DNA from 3 places in the Desulfosporosinus sp. Sb-LF genome. Region 2 is predicted to be linked to each of the others. Evidence: riboswitches for the same ligand, from Rfam matches in the RefSeq annotation. Region 2 holds a riboswitch; each other region holds the start of a gene.
What was found. A riboswitch is a leader RNA that binds a small molecule or an ion and turns the genes downstream of it on or off. The one in region 2 is predicted to bind cyclic di-AMP.
Positions count from the first base shown of each region.

Region 1: it holds a riboswitch for cyclic di-AMP, as region 2 does, so the genes downstream of both, eam (glutamate 2,3-aminomutase) here and E4K68_RS15510 (C40 family peptidase) in region 2, are expected to answer to the same signal.
Region 3: it holds a riboswitch for cyclic di-AMP, as region 2 does, so the genes downstream of both, E4K68_RS13805 (citrate/2-methylcitrate synthase) here and E4K68_RS15510 (C40 family peptidase) in region 2, are expected to answer to the same signal.

Region 1 covers NZ_SPQR01000005.1:58,746-64,859, forward strand. Annotated here, with positions in the region: gene E4K68_RS08485 (NAD(P)H-hydrate dehydratase) at 1-1,327, opposite strand, end outside; gene acpS (holo-ACP synthase) at 1,377-1,733, opposite strand; gene E4K68_RS08495 (TrkA C-terminal domain-containing protein) at 1,749-2,351, opposite strand; cyclic di-AMP (ydaO/yuaA leader) riboswitch at 2,465-2,592, shown strand; gene eam (glutamate 2,3-aminomutase) at 2,701-3,951, shown strand; gene E4K68_RS08505 (hypothetical protein) at 3,984-4,178, shown strand; gene E4K68_RS08510 (TIGR01212 family radical SAM protein) at 4,230-5,156, opposite strand; gene E4K68_RS08515 (VOC family protein) at 5,261-5,641, opposite strand; gene E4K68_RS08520 (DVU0298 family protein) at 5,878-6,114, opposite strand, start outside.
Region 2 covers NZ_SPQR01000010.1:83,091-89,204, reverse strand. Annotated here, with positions in the region: gene E4K68_RS15525 (NADH:flavin oxidoreductase) at 1-201, shown strand, start outside; gene E4K68_RS15520 (LysM domain-containing protein) at 435-986, opposite strand; RNA gene ssrS (6S RNA) at 1,327-1,514, opposite strand; cyclic di-AMP (ydaO/yuaA leader) riboswitch at 1,813-1,953, shown strand; gene E4K68_RS15510 (C40 family peptidase) at 1,957-3,381, shown strand; partial or broken gene E4K68_RS21150 (citrate/2-methylcitrate synthase) at 3,592-3,731, opposite strand; gene xylB (xylulokinase) at 3,844-5,373, opposite strand; gene E4K68_RS15495 (NAD(P)-dependent alcohol dehydrogenase) at 5,423-6,114, opposite strand, start outside.
Region 3 covers NZ_SPQR01000008.1:196,067-202,180, forward strand. Annotated here, with positions in the region: gene E4K68_RS13785 (ABC transporter ATP-binding protein) at 1-1,095, opposite strand, end outside; gene E4K68_RS13790 (hypothetical protein) at 1,143-1,379, shown strand; gene E4K68_RS13795 (flavodoxin family protein) at 1,410-1,988, opposite strand; gene E4K68_RS13800 (helix-turn-helix domain-containing protein) at 2,174-2,509, shown strand; cyclic di-AMP (ydaO/yuaA leader) riboswitch at 2,787-2,929, shown strand; gene E4K68_RS13805 (citrate/2-methylcitrate synthase) at 3,030-4,400, shown strand; gene E4K68_RS13810 (HD domain-containing phosphohydrolase) at 4,661-6,114, opposite strand, start outside.

The DNA of each region.
Region 1 (6,114 bases), on a different contig from region 2:
CTCGGCCGTCTGGTGAGGCAATGATGGTCACGGAACCCTTTAAAACAACCACTGACTCCCATTCCACGGCTTTCGTTACCGCGATATCCAGTCGGTTTCGCTCAATATCTTCAACACTACATTGACAAAGCCGGGCCATTTCACCCGGATGGGGCGTAAGGATCCGGGGACCTCCGCTATTCAGCGAACCCAGTAAGCCCGGTACTGAAGATACCAGATTGAGGGCATCCGCATCCAAGACAACCGGGCAACGTATGTTTCTCAAGATTTCCTCTAGTACAGTTATAAATTGCGGATTCTGAGCTAAGCCCGGCCCTACTGCCAAGGCTTGGGCCTTCTCGGATTGCTTTAAGATCGCTGACCAAGCTTTTTCGTTCAGGGTATCTTCTCCAGGTGCGGACCAAACGGTTGCTTCCGTGATGTTTGCATCAACTTCTTTGGCAATTCCCTCCGGAGTGATGATCTGCAACAGTCCAATGCCGCTTCGCAAAGCTCCCCGCCCAGCTAGAACAGCAGCTCCACTCATTCCTTTAGACCCTGCCACAAGAATTCCTTTACCATGGGTTCCTTTGTGACCTTTAAATTGGCGAATGGGCAGCATAGCGCGCACATCGCCATCCGTTAACACAAACGTAGAAATTTCTTCATCTTTAAAGTAGGGTTCGGGAATAGAAATTGAATCCACCACAACCCGTCCGCTGTATTCTGGCCCTTCGCCCAGAAAAAGACCCCATTTAGGAAGTCCAAAGGTAACGGTGGTGTGGGCGCGGATCGCAGTACGGTAGACATTTCCCGTGTTGGCCTCCACCCCACTGGGAACGTCGATAGAGATCACACACCCCGATGCACGATTTACTTCATCGACATATTCTTCGATCAAACTCGGCAAAGCCCCACGCATCCCAATCCCATACAGGGCATCCACCACGACATCCGCTTGAGTTAATGCCAAACGCGTCAAACGCCGTTGTTTCTCCCCTTCTATTACAAAGCATCTCCCAGTTGTTCCTTGAAAAAGGCGCAAGTTTAAGGCTGCATCTCCTTTAAATTCCTTCAGGCCAGCGAATAGCAAAGCCGTGACATCCATGCCTTGGAGAACCAAATGCCGTGCCACAGCCAAGCCGTCTCCTCCATTATTGCCCTTGCCAACTAAAATCACTGCCTTTCGGCCGTTCATCCCTCCCCCACTCGACTCGGAGAGACAATGACGAATTTCTTCGACAACAGCCCAGGCTGCATTCTCCATAAGCAGTAAACTCGGAATGCCATAATTTGAAATTGCTCTTTCTTCGATCTGCCTCATCTGTTCGGCGCTAACCACACGCACTTTCCCCACCCCGGTTCTTATTCTTATCTTGCGTCCAATTTTTTGTTTCTTAGTCTAAGACCGCAAAGGCCATCGCCTGCGTGCGATTATGGGACAAACTGACTCGAACCGTGGAACCGCCTCTGGCCCTAACCAAATTCATGGCTCTGGAACTAAGATAAACTAGAGGCTCTCCACTAACATCACTCAATATTTCTATATCATGCCAGGATAATCCGCAGAGCCCTGTCCCCAATGTTTTAAGAACAGCCTCTTTTCCAGCGAAACGAGCCGCATAACTCTGAATGCCTTTACTTCTAAGGTTCTCTCTCTCTCTAGGTGTGAAAAGACGTTCATTCAACTTTGGTTGACGTTTAAACGCTATATCGATTCGTTCTATTTCAATAATATCAATGCCAGGATACATTTTGCATACTCCAAATCATGTAATTAACTGCGTCAACTGAACTTGGCCCTCTGCTGAGCCTGCAACTAGTAAGACATCTTCTGCTTGAAGAACAAAACCAGCCTCCGGAGAAAAATGTTCAAAACCGTCTCGAACTACTGCAATAATCGTTGTCCCCGTACGCTCTCGAATCCTTAATTCCTGCAAGGTCTTCCCAATCGCCGATGAGGCCTTTTCTAGTTTGATTTCTCCGACATCTAGCCAACGGGACATAATGCGTTCAGCATATCCACGCATTTTGTTTAGATGGTGTTCAATCTTTAGATCATTCTCACGCCTTTGGTCCATTAAACTTTTTAAGTCTTCTAGAAAGACTTGGATTTCTCCTTTTTGGTTGAAGGATTTAGTAAATTTTTCTGCCAAAGACTTTGATGTTACGGTAATCCCTACCCCTTGACTAACCATAACCACACCGACATTTTGCAGAATTGCAATCGCCCGACGTATAGTTTCTGGTGAGACATTATACCGCCCTGCTAACGTAGAACGACCATGAATTTTTTCTCCTTCATGATATTCTCCCATCGTGATAGCGTGCGCTATATCAATAGCTATTTCCTGATAGCGTGCTTGGTCCAATCAGTTCAACCCCTTACCCCATTTGTTCTATTATAACATAGCCAAATGCTGGTGGCATCATGCTATTGACAAGTAACAACTTTAATGTTACTATTAAGTTGTTAGTAAAAATAAATAATAGATTGCTTAATTTCCTAAAGGAAAACGGGGGAACCACATCTTGGGGTGAATCGCCAAATGGCGTAGAGCAGTTTCAGCTCGAACCCGACAGCTAACCTCGTAAGCGTTGAAACACGTTAACGTAATATCGTGATATTCTGCGTTTATTTCTTTTGGGAACCGCCATAGTAGAGCGGTTCTCTTTTTGTTTCAATCGTGAACCCTCGAATATAATAAAGGAGGAATCTGGATGGCTGTTCAACTTCTCAATAAACCCGATACATTTCGTCAATTCGCACTGCAGCGGGGCGCAGTTCTTAAACAAAAAATAACGCCTTATCTTGAAAAATGCAAAACCATCCCAACGGGGTTCTCGAACACAGAAGCTTACCAATTCAACCGAGCAAACATTCTAAAGCACTTCAATGCAACGCTCGAAGACTGGAATAATTGGCACTGGCAAATGCACAACAGGATCACCGATCCTCACGTCTTGAGTGCTATACTTCCCGCCTTAACCACGGAACAATGCCAAGAAATCGAGCGTGTAGGAAAAACCTTCCGTTGGGCTGTATCCCCGTACTATCTGAGTTTGATGGATGTTACAGATCCCCTTGACCCTATTCGTCTTCAGGGACTACCTACACAGGATGAACTTTTCGATGATTTTGGCGAAGAAGATCCCATGGGGGAAGCCATTACATCCCCTGCTCCCTGCATTACCCGTCGTTATCCTGATCGCTTAATTATCAACGTCACGAATATGTGCGCAATGTACTGCCGACATTGTCAGCGCCGACGAAATATTGGTGAAACGGACACCCACGAAGAACGGGCCCGACTTACAGCAGCGCTCGATTATATTCGGTCAAACCCCGAGATTCGGGACGTCTTAGTGACAGGCGGAGACGCCTTACTTCTCAGTGATCTAACCTTAGATTGGCTTCTTGGGGAACTCCATTCCATTCCTCATGTAGAAATCAAACGCCTCGGGACACGAGCTCCCGTGACCATGCCGATGCGCATTACGAATGAATTATGTTCTATCTTGGCCAAATATCCACCTTTATATATCAACACACAGTTCAACCACCCCAAAGAAGTGACCGAAGATGCCAAAAAGGCGGCTGACAAACTCGTTGCAGCCGGAGTGGTCTTAGGAAATCAGACGGTATTGCTCAAAGGCGTTAATAATCAGCCGGAAATCATGAAAAAACTCAATCAAGAACTACTCAAAATTAGAGTCCGCCCCTATTATATCTTTCATGCCAAAAACGTCAAAGGAACACGTCATTTTGTGCCTCGGATCCAAGACGGACTTGATGTTATGGAACATTTACGGGGATATACTTCAGGGCTTGCGATACCAACCTATATTGTGAATGCTCCCAAAGGCGGCGGCAAAACTCCCATCTTACCGCAATATCTTATGTCCCTCCATGAAAACAAAGCGGTTTTGCGTACTTGGGAAGGAAAACTCATCCGGTATGAAACTCCATAATAGGAGATTAACCTTTGAAAGGGGTGTGTAAAATGATGGAACGTCTCAATAACGACCAAATAGCCCAGCGGATTCTGGATGCAAACTCAGATCTGAAACGTTACTTGAACTTAGCACCTAGCCTTAATAAACCTGCTCCATCCCAACCAAAAACCACCGTAGGATATTTCCAACGTCCGATTTCCACGACCCCATTTCATAGACCTTTGCTAAGACCTTTAGAATAGGTCTTGTGAATATCACTTAGTCCTCTCCATTTACTAGCGGTCCTCGGACCGCTAGTTTTTTGCGTTTTTCCCTTGCCATGTATCTCTTCGTGCTAATTCCGCGTCAATAGCATTGAGGACCTCCCATTTTTTGCGGCTCCAAAGAGGTCCGATGAGATCGTCCGGTGGTCCATCTCCTGTCAAACGATGAATCACCATCTCTTGTGGTAAGATCTCCAAAATATCGACGATGAGCGAGACATAGCCTTCTTTCGTCAGAAAATCAAACGGTTCACACTGATAAATTTCCTCCAACGGCGTTCCCCTCAATACATGTAACAAATGAAGTTTGATCCCTTGTAAAGGAAGCTCAGCAACCGCTTGCGCTGTTGCCATCATTTCTGCTTTTGTTTCTCCCGGTAACCCAAGAATAATATGAGCACAAACCTGTATTCCCCTCGAACGCAACTGATCAAGGCCCCTTAGAAATTGAGCATAGTCATGACCACGACCAATCCACTGCATGGTTCGGTCATGAATACTTTGTAACCCCAGCTCGACCCACAAATAGGTTCTTTGATTCAATTCCTCAAGATAATCCAAGACATCCTCTGGTAAGCAGTCCGGCCTTGTCGATATGGATAACCCTACGACATGCTCCTCGGCTAAGGCCTCTTCATAGACTTCGCGCAACCGTGTTACGTTGGCATAGGTATTCGTATAGGCTTGGAAATACGCGATGTACCTGGCACCAGGCCATTTTTTCTTCATTCGTTCCTTCACTTCTACAAACTGATCGTGAATAGACAGCTCCTGATTTCCAGCAAAATCTCCGGACCCCCGTTCACTGCAATAGACACACCCGCCCGTTCCCAACGTCCCATCTCGGTTAGGGCATGTAAATCCAGCATCTAACGAGACCTTAAAGATCTTCCCTCCGAACCTTTCACGCAACTGTTCATTAAAGGTATGATAGCGCTTTTGCATAGTATAAGCCATTCTTTCCGTTGGATTAATCCATTAATTTATCCAGGTCCCTCGAAGAAGTTAATGCTCCTTTAAAGCAATAACCTGAGCGCCTAAAACTTTAATAATGAAGTGTATTACCCCTGGTAAAGTTCAAGTTTCTCTCCGCTAGGACCACGGAAAAAAAAGTTATACCTTCCTTCTCCTATAGTCATGGGCTCGGAAGAAATCATCTCCACTTGATGAGCTCGTAAATGCTTATAAGCTTTAAAGATATCTGATACCTTCAGGGCCAAGTGATTGACAACACCATCTTCATACTGCTGCCCGTCGATAACTTCGACTAGTTCCACGACAGTACCCCCTAATTCTAGAAAAGCCAATTCCACCTCTCCTGGTTTTATCCGGTGCGAAAACTTAAAGCCGAGTACCTCTATGTAAAAGTGAATAGCCTTTTCCATATCCAAGGCCTTAATCCCAATATGTTCGATTCCTATAAAAAAAGACTTGTTTGGCATTTCTTTCACCTAGTTAAGAAAACTTGGACAAAACCTAACCTTATCCTTTCGTAATTGTATGAACCTCTCCAAGTTTTGGGACAATAATCTCTTTAGTTAGTCTATCTTTCCCTTGAAATTTAGTCATATACTACGTTTCCATGGTCTCTAATTGGCTCTAGTTAGAGCTTACATTACATTATGACCAATATGTAAAAATAACTATTTTTTCCTTGAGAACTCCCTCGCTCCGAGGATCATACAAGACGCTCTAGCTCCAAAAGCCTTTGTTTAATGTCCACCCCCCCGGCATACCCTGTCAAACTTCCATTTTTTCCGATCACTCGATGGCAAGGAACCACAATTCCAATGGGATTTCGATTGTTGGCCATACCCACTGCTCTCTGACCCTTTGGGTTTCCCACCCTCAGAGCTATTTCACCATAACTGCGTGTCACCCCATAAGGAATGCGCAGAAGTTCTTCCCATACTTG
Region 2 (6,114 bases):
GGACAAGGCTATTTTGCACCGCTCAGCGAAGCCATCAAAAAGATAGTCTCCATTCCGGTAATTCTCACGGGTGGAATTACCGAAGTACAAGCAGCCGAACAATTGCTAGCTGAAAAGAAAACAGACCTCATTGGTGTAGGAAGGGCGATCCTTCAAAATTCCAAATGGGCAGAGCAGGCTATCAATAGCATGCTCAATTAACGCTAAAAGCCTTTAATCATTGGTTATTGAGGACATATTTATGCTTGATGTTTGTTTATTCGGAACAGGTGGCTGGCATCCCTTGTAAAGGTCTAATTGAAAAATGATTCTAGATGGCGGCTCTCCTATTTCTGATGGAAATAGGAGGGTTCCTTGCGTTGTCAATTAAGCGGAGTTTTAGTTGCAAGCTGCGTTAGGTCATAAATGAAATACCTATAGGGTCAAAAGTATGTTTATCTATGACAACGATTTAAACTTCCCTGCAATTTTATGGATCCCTGGTTCCCCGTAGCACTATTGGCTGGAAAAACCCTTATTATTGTATCCGGTGTCAATGATGCGGCAGTCGGAAAAAAGGTAGTTCCTGAAAAAGTAGGCGGAGTTTGAGGTGATGGGTATAGTTGTTGGCGTGAAGTAACCTGATTAGGAAGGTTTACTTCTGCAATCAATATATCAAACCCAACAGGTAGAGCATCCATCACCGCCATAACACTGATTGCTTGTGTTCCTACGAAACTAGTATAAACAAGAGCTACTCCCGCTACACCTAATTCGGCGGGTTGAACAAGATCCAGTGTGACACAGCAAGGAAAGGGAATTTGACCTGGAACACATAATATATCACCCGAAAAAATAACGTTAGGGTCAGTAATATGAGGATTTGCTCTGACGAGTTCCGATAAATTGATCCTAAAAATACTCGATATGATAAACATTGTATCCCCAGGATTGACAGTATAGTGTCCGGCATAATTGGTAGGGCATGCGGCAGGAACGCGTGGCATTCTTATCACCCCTTTATAGATTTGGCTATATAATATGGAGGAATTTCTACACTGACACTTTTGAGTACTTCATCTACAATATCTTTGATGTACATATTCGCCACAGTGACTTTCCGAGTTGGACTAAACTGGTCAATCCATCCGAATACATTGTTCCATGCCATGTACAGTATTAGTTCGCGATGTAAATATAGCAAAAAGAGACGATTCTAATAAATCGTCTCTTAAATAAGATCGGTGTTAACTACACACCCTTAAACTTCCGCTTCTGTCAATTTCGCCAGTCCTTGATTTGCTGGAGCCATTAACCGGGATTGAACCGGTGACCCCAAAAATAGTATTTAACCCCACAATGCCGTTGGACTAATTTGGTTTCTGACCCTGCTCTCGCAGGTGGGCGTCTTCACTTTACAGTTCAGTCTTCCCTTTTCCTAAAAAGGGCTTGACCTACTAGGAAAGATTATTAAACTCCCGGTCATCTATATAGGATCAAAACCAAACATAAGTCTTCGTACATCGCAGGAAGTATATTTAACGCATTTCCTTGCGGCATATTGCTATTTTAGCAAGATACATCTGTTAATGCATTAGTTGATTATTGGCTATAATGACATCTATATCCTGGTCCCACTATATCCCCTCACGTATCATATACCTTGCAACGCTCGTTTAAATCGATAGTTATATCTAGGAAGATAATTGCACATTATCCTCACCTGTGTACGCATCTGGGCGGCCTATAAGATACAATGCCATATATTACATAAATAGATTTAGAGGACATATGCATATCTTGTCGAATATTAATTGCTATGCTTTCAAAGTAAAGATATAAAAGCTGAATCTAGTTTCACACCTAGAGCGGGGGATACTTTTATGGGGTGAAACGCGCATACCATACGCGTCGGGCTAACACCTTGATGCCCGAATCCGTCAACTAACCTCGTAAGCTAAGAAGGGTGAAAATTATTTGAATTTCAATTGGACTCAAAACAAAAAGCTTATCCAACAAGTTCTCCACGACACTCGACGAAAAATATCTTGGAAATCACCGCTAGTCATCGGTAGTTTATCTATTACAATTATGTTAACTGGCGGGCTCACCTATTTTCTTTCGACCACGACGTCTGCAGCTGCTGTCATGATTAACGGTCAACAGATCGGCTTAGTCCGTAATGTTAATACTGGTAAAAATCTCATTGACACGTTTCTCAAACAAAGTGGCGAGCCATTCGGGCTGATTGCCAAAACGCATGACCAAATCAGTTATGAAACTGTCAGAGTTCATCCCGCGGTCTATCTTGAATCTACTTTGAGCGAAAAGACGTTGGACAATAAATTAAAGGTTTATCTTGATGGTTACAAGTTAGAGGCAGACGGTTCTACTATCGCAGTATTACCCAGCAAAGAAGATTCCGATAAAGTTCTAAAAGACTATGAAGCCTATTTTGTTAAACCCAGTGATGAAAACAAGGTGACTTCCGTAAATTTTGCTGAAAAAGTTAGTGTCGAAGAGGCAGAAGTTCAACCAGATCAAATGAAACAACTTGATCAAGCGTTTAAAGTGTTGCTTGACGGTAAAGTAAGGACAAGGGATTACACGGTCCTTTCCAGTGATTCTTGGTGGCTTATCGCTCGCAAAAACAATATGATGACAGACGAAGTATTAGCCGGTAATCCGGGAGCAACTAAAGATACAAAGTTGAAGCCAGGTCAACTGATTAAGCTTGTTGACTCTACACCTTATCTTACTGTCGTGAGTCAGGGAACCTATTCAGGTCAAGAAACAATTCCCTATGACGTCGAAACAAAAGCTGATAACAGTTTAGGAACCGGTCAAACAAAAGTCCTTGAACAAGGCAGTAATGGCTCAAAATTAGTTACCTATTCTTATGAGCAAAGGAATGGTATTGACGTTACCAAGCAAGTATTAGATGAAAAGATTATTCAAGTTCCTGTCAATCAAGTCGTTGCTAAAAGTTCTAGTAGTCGGCCTGTCAAAGTAGCTTTGGCTGTTTCTCGGGGAGGCAATGGTTCTTCAACCATCGTCGATCGCGCCCTCAGTTTGCAAGGGACGCCCTATGTTTTTGGCGGAACAACTCGAAGTGGCTTTGACTGTTCATCTTTTACCAAGTATGTCTACGCAAGTTCTGGGATATCACTTCCTCGTACATCGTATGCACAATTCGCTTCGGGAGTTGCGGTCGGCAGAGATAATCTTCAGCCAGGCGATTTAGTATTTTTTACAACGTATACTACGGGTGCATCTCATGTGGGCATATATATGGGGGGAGGACGTTTTGTTCATGCCAGTAACCCTAGTAGTGGGGTTACTACATCAAGTCTTAGTGATAGCTTTTACTCCTCCCGTTATCTCGGAGCTCGCAGGTATTAGAGCCCCTCTACATAGAAGGGTACGCGCCGCAGTAGGTGACGATTTCCCAATTCTTTTACGCGATTAGGTGTGTATAATTCCAAATGGGCAGAGCTGGCTATCAATAGCCTACGTCAAAAATGGGTAGAACAGTTTACGAAGAAACAAGGTCGGAAGTCTCATGCTTCCAGCCTTGTTTCTTTCTTGTAATAGAATAATAGATAATGATTCAATTTGTCTTTCAATATCCGGTATCATCTGGACAACCTTAATGTTAAGCCCTCCATGTCGCGGTCCCTTAAGCGCACCAATAGCTGCGGCCATAGCAGAGTAGGTATCTCTGCACCGGTAGAAGTGACGACGTAAGTCACATCCTAATCACCCTTAAAAAAGCGATCCTGCTTCTAGACAGGAATGAGCTTAGTATAAAACCACCAGTCACTAAAAGGCGACTGGTGGTTTGAGAGGATCGGCTGTTGTCTTTTATTTTGGGAGTTTAGATAAATACTTAAACGACGGCTGTAAATCAGTGTACAATTTCTTATAAAGCTCGTAATAGTCTTCATACACCTTACGTGTTGACAGATTTGGGGTTTGGATACTTTTCTTACTGACTAAATTGTCACAAGCAGCTTCTACAGAATCATAGATACCTGCTCCAACTCCCGCTAGTATTGCTACACCGAGGGCAGGCCCTTCATCCGCTTTGATCGTGCTAACAGAGCAACCGTACATATCCGCAAGCATCTGTCTCCAAACAGGACTTCTTCCACCACCACCACAGGCGATCATATCGTCGACATTTACCCGCATTTCCTTGAATACATCGACACATTCCAGCTGGGAAAATGCTACGCCCTCCATGACTGCTCGAATCATGTTAGCTCGATCATGCGAAGCGGACAATCCGAAGAATACCCCTCGACAATATGGATCCGGATGTGGAGAACGTTCACCCATCAAGTAAGGTAGATAAACAAGTCCACCTGCTCCGGGCATCACTTTTTGGGCTAACTGACCCATAACAACATAGGGGTCAACTCCTAGCTTTTCAGCCTCGATCATTTCCTCATTGCAGCAAGTATCTCTTAACCATTTTAACGATAAGCCAGCACCCAAAGTACAGCTCATGAGCGTCCATTTCCCTGGCACAGCACTACATAGAGTATGCACTCTTCCCTTAATGTCAATGGAAACATCATCCGAAATTGCGTACACGACACCGGAAGTACCTATAGTAGTAAAAGCATTACCTGCCCTTACAACACCTGTACCAACAGCAGCTGCAGAGTTGTCGGCTGCACCGCCCACAACGATTGTGCCCTCACGGAGTCCCGTCAACTCAGCTGCCCTTCTGTGTATTTTACCTGTAACGTCTGGAGATTCATAGATCTTCCCCAGCATAGATTTGTCGATATTAAACTTGGATAATATTTCATCAGACCAACAACGTTTAGGTATGTCCATGAGTTGCATACCAGAGGCATCTGACATTTCTGTAGCAAATTCACCCGTAAGCATATATCGGATATAATCCTTAGGAAGTAAAATATGTGCACATTTCTCATATACTTCAGGTTCATTGTTCTGAACCCAAAGTATCTTGGAAGCGGTAAAGCCTGTAAGCGCAGGATTAGCTGTAATTTCAATGAGTCGTTTTTCACCGATTATACTATTCATCTGCTGGCATTCTTTGTCTGTACGTTGATCGCACCAAATGATCGAATTTCTTAAAACGATGCCATTTCTATCGAGAATTACAAGCCCATGCATCTGTCCTGAAAGACCTATACCCGAAATTTCAGAGGCATCTATGCCGCTTTTAGTAATAACGTATTTAATACCATCGCATGTGGCATTCCACCAATCAGAAGGGTCTTGCTCTGCCCACCCATTAGCTGGCTGATATAATGGGTATTCTATCGTCTTTGAACAAATTACGTTTCCAACAAAATCAAACAACACAGTTTTTGTACCCGAAGTTCCTAAATCAACGCCAAGTAAATATTGCATCGCGCGCATCCCTCCTGATATGGAAGTCCCCAAAATTTGGTGTAATCGTCTAATCGATTTTTATAACTGCTTTAACTACCTCTTGTTTATGGTTAATGGCGAAGTCAAATGCTTGGGCAACGTCATCAAAATCAAACTCATGAGTAATAATCCCAGAGATATCAATAATGCCCTTTGCAATCGCATTGATTGCTTGAGGATAGATATTTCTGTAACGAAAAACCGATTTAATTTCTGCTTCCTTAGCCAAGATTTTTGCAAAGTTATATTCGATAATATCCTGAGGTGCCATGCCGACAAGGACTATACAACCACCATTTTTTATAAGATATGGGGTTTGAGTAATTGTTTGGACAGACCCTGCAGTCTCTATTACAATATCGACGCCTTTTTTATCCGTAATTTTATCAATTTCAGCTAAAACATCCACTTCAGTAGCATTTATTACAGTCGTAGCTCCCAGTTTTTTAGCATATTCAAGCCTTTTTGGAATAACGTCAACAACTGTAATATCAGTTGCACCAAACGCTTTACACGCCAGAAGCGTTACTAGACCAATAGTTCCTGAGCCGAGGATCACCACTGAATCTCCCAACTTAACATTACCTTGCTTTGCGGCATGCATACCAACTGCTAATGGTTCAACGAGTGCGCCCTCTTTAGTGGTGATCGTATCTGGTAGCTTAAATGCCATATTTTCCGGAAATGCTATATAGTTCATTAAGCAACCATGATAGGGCG
Region 3 (6,114 bases), on a different contig from region 2:
TTTCCCCGCTCTTATCGTGAGGTTTACATTATCTAAAACATTGTAATCATCGTTATAGCGAAACGAGACACTTTTATAGTCAATATCCCCTAAAACTTTAGAAAGGGGTTCAGCCCCTGCTTTGTCCACTATATTGGGCTGAGTTTCGACAACTTCAATGAATCGCTTAAATCCAGCGTACCCTTTTTGAAATTGTTCTGTAAAGTCGATCAGCACATCAATCGGATTGATAAAGATGTTAATGTAAAGGACATAGATCGCCAGATCGGTAATTTTCAGCGAGCCCTCGGCGATAAATACCCCTCCGGAAACAATGACCACAACATAGAGTAGTCCTTCAAAAAATGAATTCCAGGCATGAAAACTCCCCATAGTTTTATAAGTTTCGATTTTGGATAATAAGAACGCTTGATTGCTTTTACTGAATTTTTCACTTTCCAAGTCCTCATTAGCGAAGGACTTGACCACTCGGATTCCAGAGAGGCTATCTTGTACGCTGGAATTAACGGCGGCAATTTTAACTCTGTTGTCGATAAATATGGGGGTCATTTTAATATTCTTATAAACGGTGAACAGCACCATGATGACTGTGACTAACAACAAAATCAAGGTCATTTTGACATTGATAATCATTAGGATAATAAAGGAGCCAACGATTTTCAGAGCGGAGATAAAGAGGTTTTCTGGTCCGTGATGAGCAAGCTCGGATATATCAAACAAGTCAGCGACCAGTTTGGACATCATTTCGCCAGTGTTGTTTTTATCATAATATGAGAAAGATAATCTTTGAAAATGATTGAACAAATCCTTCCTCATTTCCGTTTCCATTCTAGCGCCCATAATGTGTCCCCAGGAAATGATGAAATACCGGCAGAAATACTTTATGACGTACATCCCCAACAAGGCGATACCGACAAACACTAAAGCATAGAGAATCGTCGCCTTATCTTTGGTAAACAGATTCTTGGTTAGATAATTAAGGATTTGAGGAAAGGCCAGATCAATGATGGAAACGATCACGGCACAAAACATGTCCGTGTAAAAAAGGAATTTGTGGGGTTTGTAATACTTAATAAATTGCTTGAGACTATTCATGAATGCGATAGGGTCCCCTCTCAGAGTTTTATCTTCATTGTAACATAGTGGGTGGAGCTTTTTATGTCCAGGTGATCATTGGTGTCCTACATATTTCAACGGCAAATGTATTTGGGATGGTGATTTTAATTGTCAAAAAGGATTCTCCTCATGATAGAAATTATCTGGAACTTGTCAGAAAATACTTTGAGGTGAAACTTTTTAAGCTGATGAAAATGAAAAAGGGCGCACTTGATATGCGCTCTTTTTTAGATACTAATTGCTTAAGTAATTGTATGGATTAATCATTATTCATAGGAATCTTGGAAATTGGATTAACCGTTAACCTGTTTTAATAGCTTTGCCATGTTTTTCCCAAGGACCTTGAAGGTTTCGATCCCTTCAGCATCATTTTGGATATCACCTGGATCACGGGATAACGTCATATTCCAATAGCTCGAACTGCAAATGACCATCTCGGCGATTCCAAAGAAAAAGTTGATGGCGGAGTAGGCAAAGGTTGATCCCGCTCTTCGGGCAGAAACGACCGAAGCCCCCACTTTTCCCCTCAATAAAGCACCACCGTTGGATTTCGCTACATAACCACTACGATCGATAAGGGCCTTTACTTCGGTGCTTACATTACTGAAGTAGGTGGGTGAACCAATTATGATTCCATCAGCCTCTTCCATTTTCTGAATAAAGGTATTCATCTCATCGTCCTTGCGCGCACACCGATTATCTTTAGTTTTTCCGCATTTGCCGCAGGCCAGGCAGCCAAAGACTTTACGCCCGCCCAATTGAACGATTTCAGTTTCGATGCCTTCGTTTTCTAATTCCGCCAAGACAATTTTGAGACTTTGTGTAGTATTGCCATTAACCCGCGGACTTCCATTAAATGCTACAACCTTCATACCAGTCACTCCTTAAAACGTTTTGCATAGTTGATTGCTTGATATAATAATAATCGATATAATATTACTTAACAAGTACGTACATTGTCGTACTATAGTATCTAATTGTATACCATAAATTTAAAAGGCTTATAAGCATTATGTGAGAATTATTTATCCGGTAATGTCTAAAGGAGTGAAGCGAAATGATCAAGTTCAAAAATAACGAATATCAATGTTCCATGGAATTGACTTTGGCCCTTATCGGTGGAAAGTGGAAAGCACTTATACTCTGGCATTTAGGTGATAAAACGTTAAGATATAGTGAACTGAGGAAACTGTTACCAAATGTCACGCCGAAAATGTTGACTCAACAGCTTAGAGAGTTGGAAGACAGTGGCTTGGTCAAAAGATTCATTTATACACAAATACCACCCAAAGTTGAGTATTCTCTGACTCAAGCAGGTAAGAGCCTACTACCCATTTTAGATACCATGTGTAAATGGGGACAGAATTACGCTGATGAATACGAACAACATTAATAAAACCGGAAAAATCAAGAACGCCATGCAAGAACGTCAACAAAGAATTGACCTCTCCTCAAAAAACAGATTAAACCCATTTACTGCTGACTTACTGCTGGTAGGGTTTACTTCGACCCATTCCAAAAACTAGGGACTATATTTTATTGAGTATAATACTTGTTCAAAAGAAGTATGTGGGAAGGGCAAAAAACTTGACTATTTCATATATAGAGTGATAGACTTAATGAAATTTATCTCGACCTTAGGTTGTACTATTCACGATTCAACTTAATATCGCTCACTATCGCTTAATTCTATTTAGAAGCGGGGGAACCATTTCTGGGGTGAATCCTTCACAGGTAAATGTTTTGTGAAGGTAGGGTTACTTTTCGACCCGAATCCGTCAGCTAACTTCGTAAGCGTTGAAAGAGAGGAATTGAGCACTGTGCTTTGCTTTGCTATTCCTTGCTTTTTTCGTTAGCTGTAACCCTAGATAGTTTGTCTAGGGTTTTTATTTTTAAAAGGGGTGATTCTTATGATGGGAAATTACGAAATGGAACTGTCTGAAGGAAAAATGCTTAACGAATTAAGTAAGCTGGCTCACAAAAGCAGCCTAATTAAACCTGAGTTGTATAGTAAATACGCAGTTAAACGCGGACTCCGAGATCTAGACGGGAGAGGGGTACTCGTTGGTTTGACAGAGATAGGAGAGGTCCATTCCTATATTCTCGATGAAGGAGAGATCATTCCTGTTCCGGGCCGCTTAATTTATCGCGGCTACGATATCGCGGACCTTGTGGAAGGCTTTACAGATGAAGATCGCTATGGGTTTGAAGAGGCTGCTTATTTGCTGCTCTTTGGACGTCTACCGGATCATAACGCACAAAAGGATTTTCAACAACTACTTACCCTTAATCAAATGCTGCCAGAAGATTTCGCTCGTGATATGATTTTAAAAGCTCCCAGCAAAGATATCATGAATACGCTGGCGAGAAGTGTTCTGGCATTATACTCCTTTGATGACAATCCTGATGATACGTCTATGGAGAACGTTTTAAAACAATGTATTCGGCTTATTGCCTGTTTTCCATCTTTAGCAGTCTATGGTTACCAAGCATTCTCCCATTACCATGGAAATCAAAGCCTGTATATTCACAGTCCACGAGCGGATTTGAGTATTGCTGAGAACATTCTCTCTATGCTGCGACCAGATAGTAAATATACAAAGCTAGAGGCAACGCTGCTTGATCTGGCCTTAGTGCTTCATGCCGAACATGGTGGAGGCAACAATTCAGCCTTTGTGACCCACGTCGTCACTTCTACTGGAACAGATACCTACTCTGCTATGGCGGCGGCTATTGGTGCGCTCAAGGGGCCGCGGCATGGAGGGGCTAACATTAAGGTTGTCCAGATGTTTGAGGATATCAAAGACAAATTGAAGAATTGGGATGATGATGAAGAAATTGAGACCTACCTTACGCAGATCCTTACCAGAGATGCCTTTGATCGGTCAGGTTTAATTTATGGGATTGGCCACGCCGTTTACTCCATCTCGGATCCGAGGGCGGTTATTCTTAAAGATTATGTTGCCCAACTTGCCCGAGAAAAGGGGCTGGAAGCTGAATTTGAGCTTTACGCAGCGGTTGAGAGACTAGCACCTCAAGTTATAGCGAAGTCTAATAAAATGTATAAGGGTGTTAGTGCCAATGTCGATTTCTATTCTGGTTTTGTTTACAGAATGCTGAATATCCCAGATGAAATGTTCACGCCGATTTTTGCCATTGCCAGAATCGCAGGCTGGAGTGCGCATCGCATTGAAGAAATAGTCAATGCAGGGAAAATCATAAGGCCGGCCTACAAAAGTGTAGCACCCAGACGAAATTATATTAGGATGATCGAAAGGACGTAATCGAATAGAGATGAAGTCATCGTGGCAATGGTTAAAGACGCTATTCTGAGATCCTTAAAACTCGCTACTAGTGTCCCTCGAAATTATCATAGCGTTATGAACTAAAAAACAATAATCCCGCCCGTCATGGACGGGATTATTGTTTTTTAGATAATTCTAAGAAACACCTGAAATTGTCATATCATATATTCGAAAAGATTATATTTAGATTAACCAATAATTTGTATTAGATTATTGGTATGGGAGAATCATGAGAAGTGTTAATTTTCCCTCTTCAGTATGGAAGATGAATTGACAACTTTGTCAATGAATACTTTCACCAACTCTGGGTCGAACTGAATCCCGGCATTTTTCTGAAGTTCTCTTATAGCCACTTCATCAGGTAAAGCACCCCGATAACTTCTTACGCTCGTCATGGCATCATAGGCGTCCGCAATGGCTATAATCCTGGGTTGAAGGGGTAGTTCCTCACCCTTTAAACCCTTCGGGTAGCCTAACCCATCCCATCGTTCATGATGAGCCAACACGTATTCCGCCATTTCTGCCATACCGTTGACCGTGCTCAGAATACGATAACCGATTTCTGGATGGCGTTTAATTTCTTCCCATTCATCATTTGTCAGTTTTCCCGGCTTATTAAGTATTTTTTCGTCAATCGCAATTTTACCTATATCATGAAGCAAGCCAACGCTTTTTAGTTCCTGAACTTCTCCTTCTGGTAGACCAAGAGCCTCTCCCATACTTCGACAGAGTGTGGAAACTCTGTGTGAGTGCTGTTCTTCCCGTTTGTTCTTTTCGTGAAGGGTTCTAATAATCGTATTTATAGTTTTTCCACGCATACTTGGGCCTTCAAAGAGTTTTCTCTTGTACATATAATCTTCGGCTTTTTTAAATAGTTCAAGAATATCCTCTTTCTCGTAACGTTTTATTTCATAGCCAAAAGAAATTGATATTTCGATTGAACCCACTCTTTCCTGTAGAGCTAACGAATTGATTCGTTTAAGAATTTGCTCTGTTTCAGCAGCATCCGTGTTGGGCAACAGGATGACGAATTCATCTCCGCCAAGTCGGGCGATAATATCATCGTCTCGGCAGCCTTTGCAGAGCACTTCGGCAACGTTTTTTAGAAGTTCATCACCGATGGCATGACCAAAGGAATCATTAATCAGCTTAAGGCCATTGACATCGGCCATCACAAGAGTCAAGGGATAATTTCTTGCGACATCGAGTCGTTTTAATTCTTCTTCAAAAAAGCGCCGGTTATAGAGACCGGTCAGTTGGTCATGGAAGCTCAAATGAACGATTTTCTTTTCTGCACGCTTTCGATCCGTGACATCCTGAATCATGCCCAGCAAACGAACCGCATTGACTTGGTGATCCAACTCGATTTTTCCAAGCTCATGCACCCAGCGTTCCTCTCCATCATGAACACGGATGATTTTATATTCATAATCGAAGCGTTGCTTTGTATTTTCCACCTGCAAAAGATAATTGGAAAGTTCGTCCTGCCAATCTGGATGAACAATCCCCGCCCACCCTTCCAACGTGTGCGGATAGGTTGCATCAATCCCAAAAATCTCATGAAGCTCTGGTGTACACTCCCATTCTCTCGTTTCGAGATTCGTAACATAGCTCCCCATGTGTGCCACTCTTTGTGAATCACGCCACAAAGCATTCTGTTGCTCCAAGACAGCATTAAGCTCATCCAACTGAC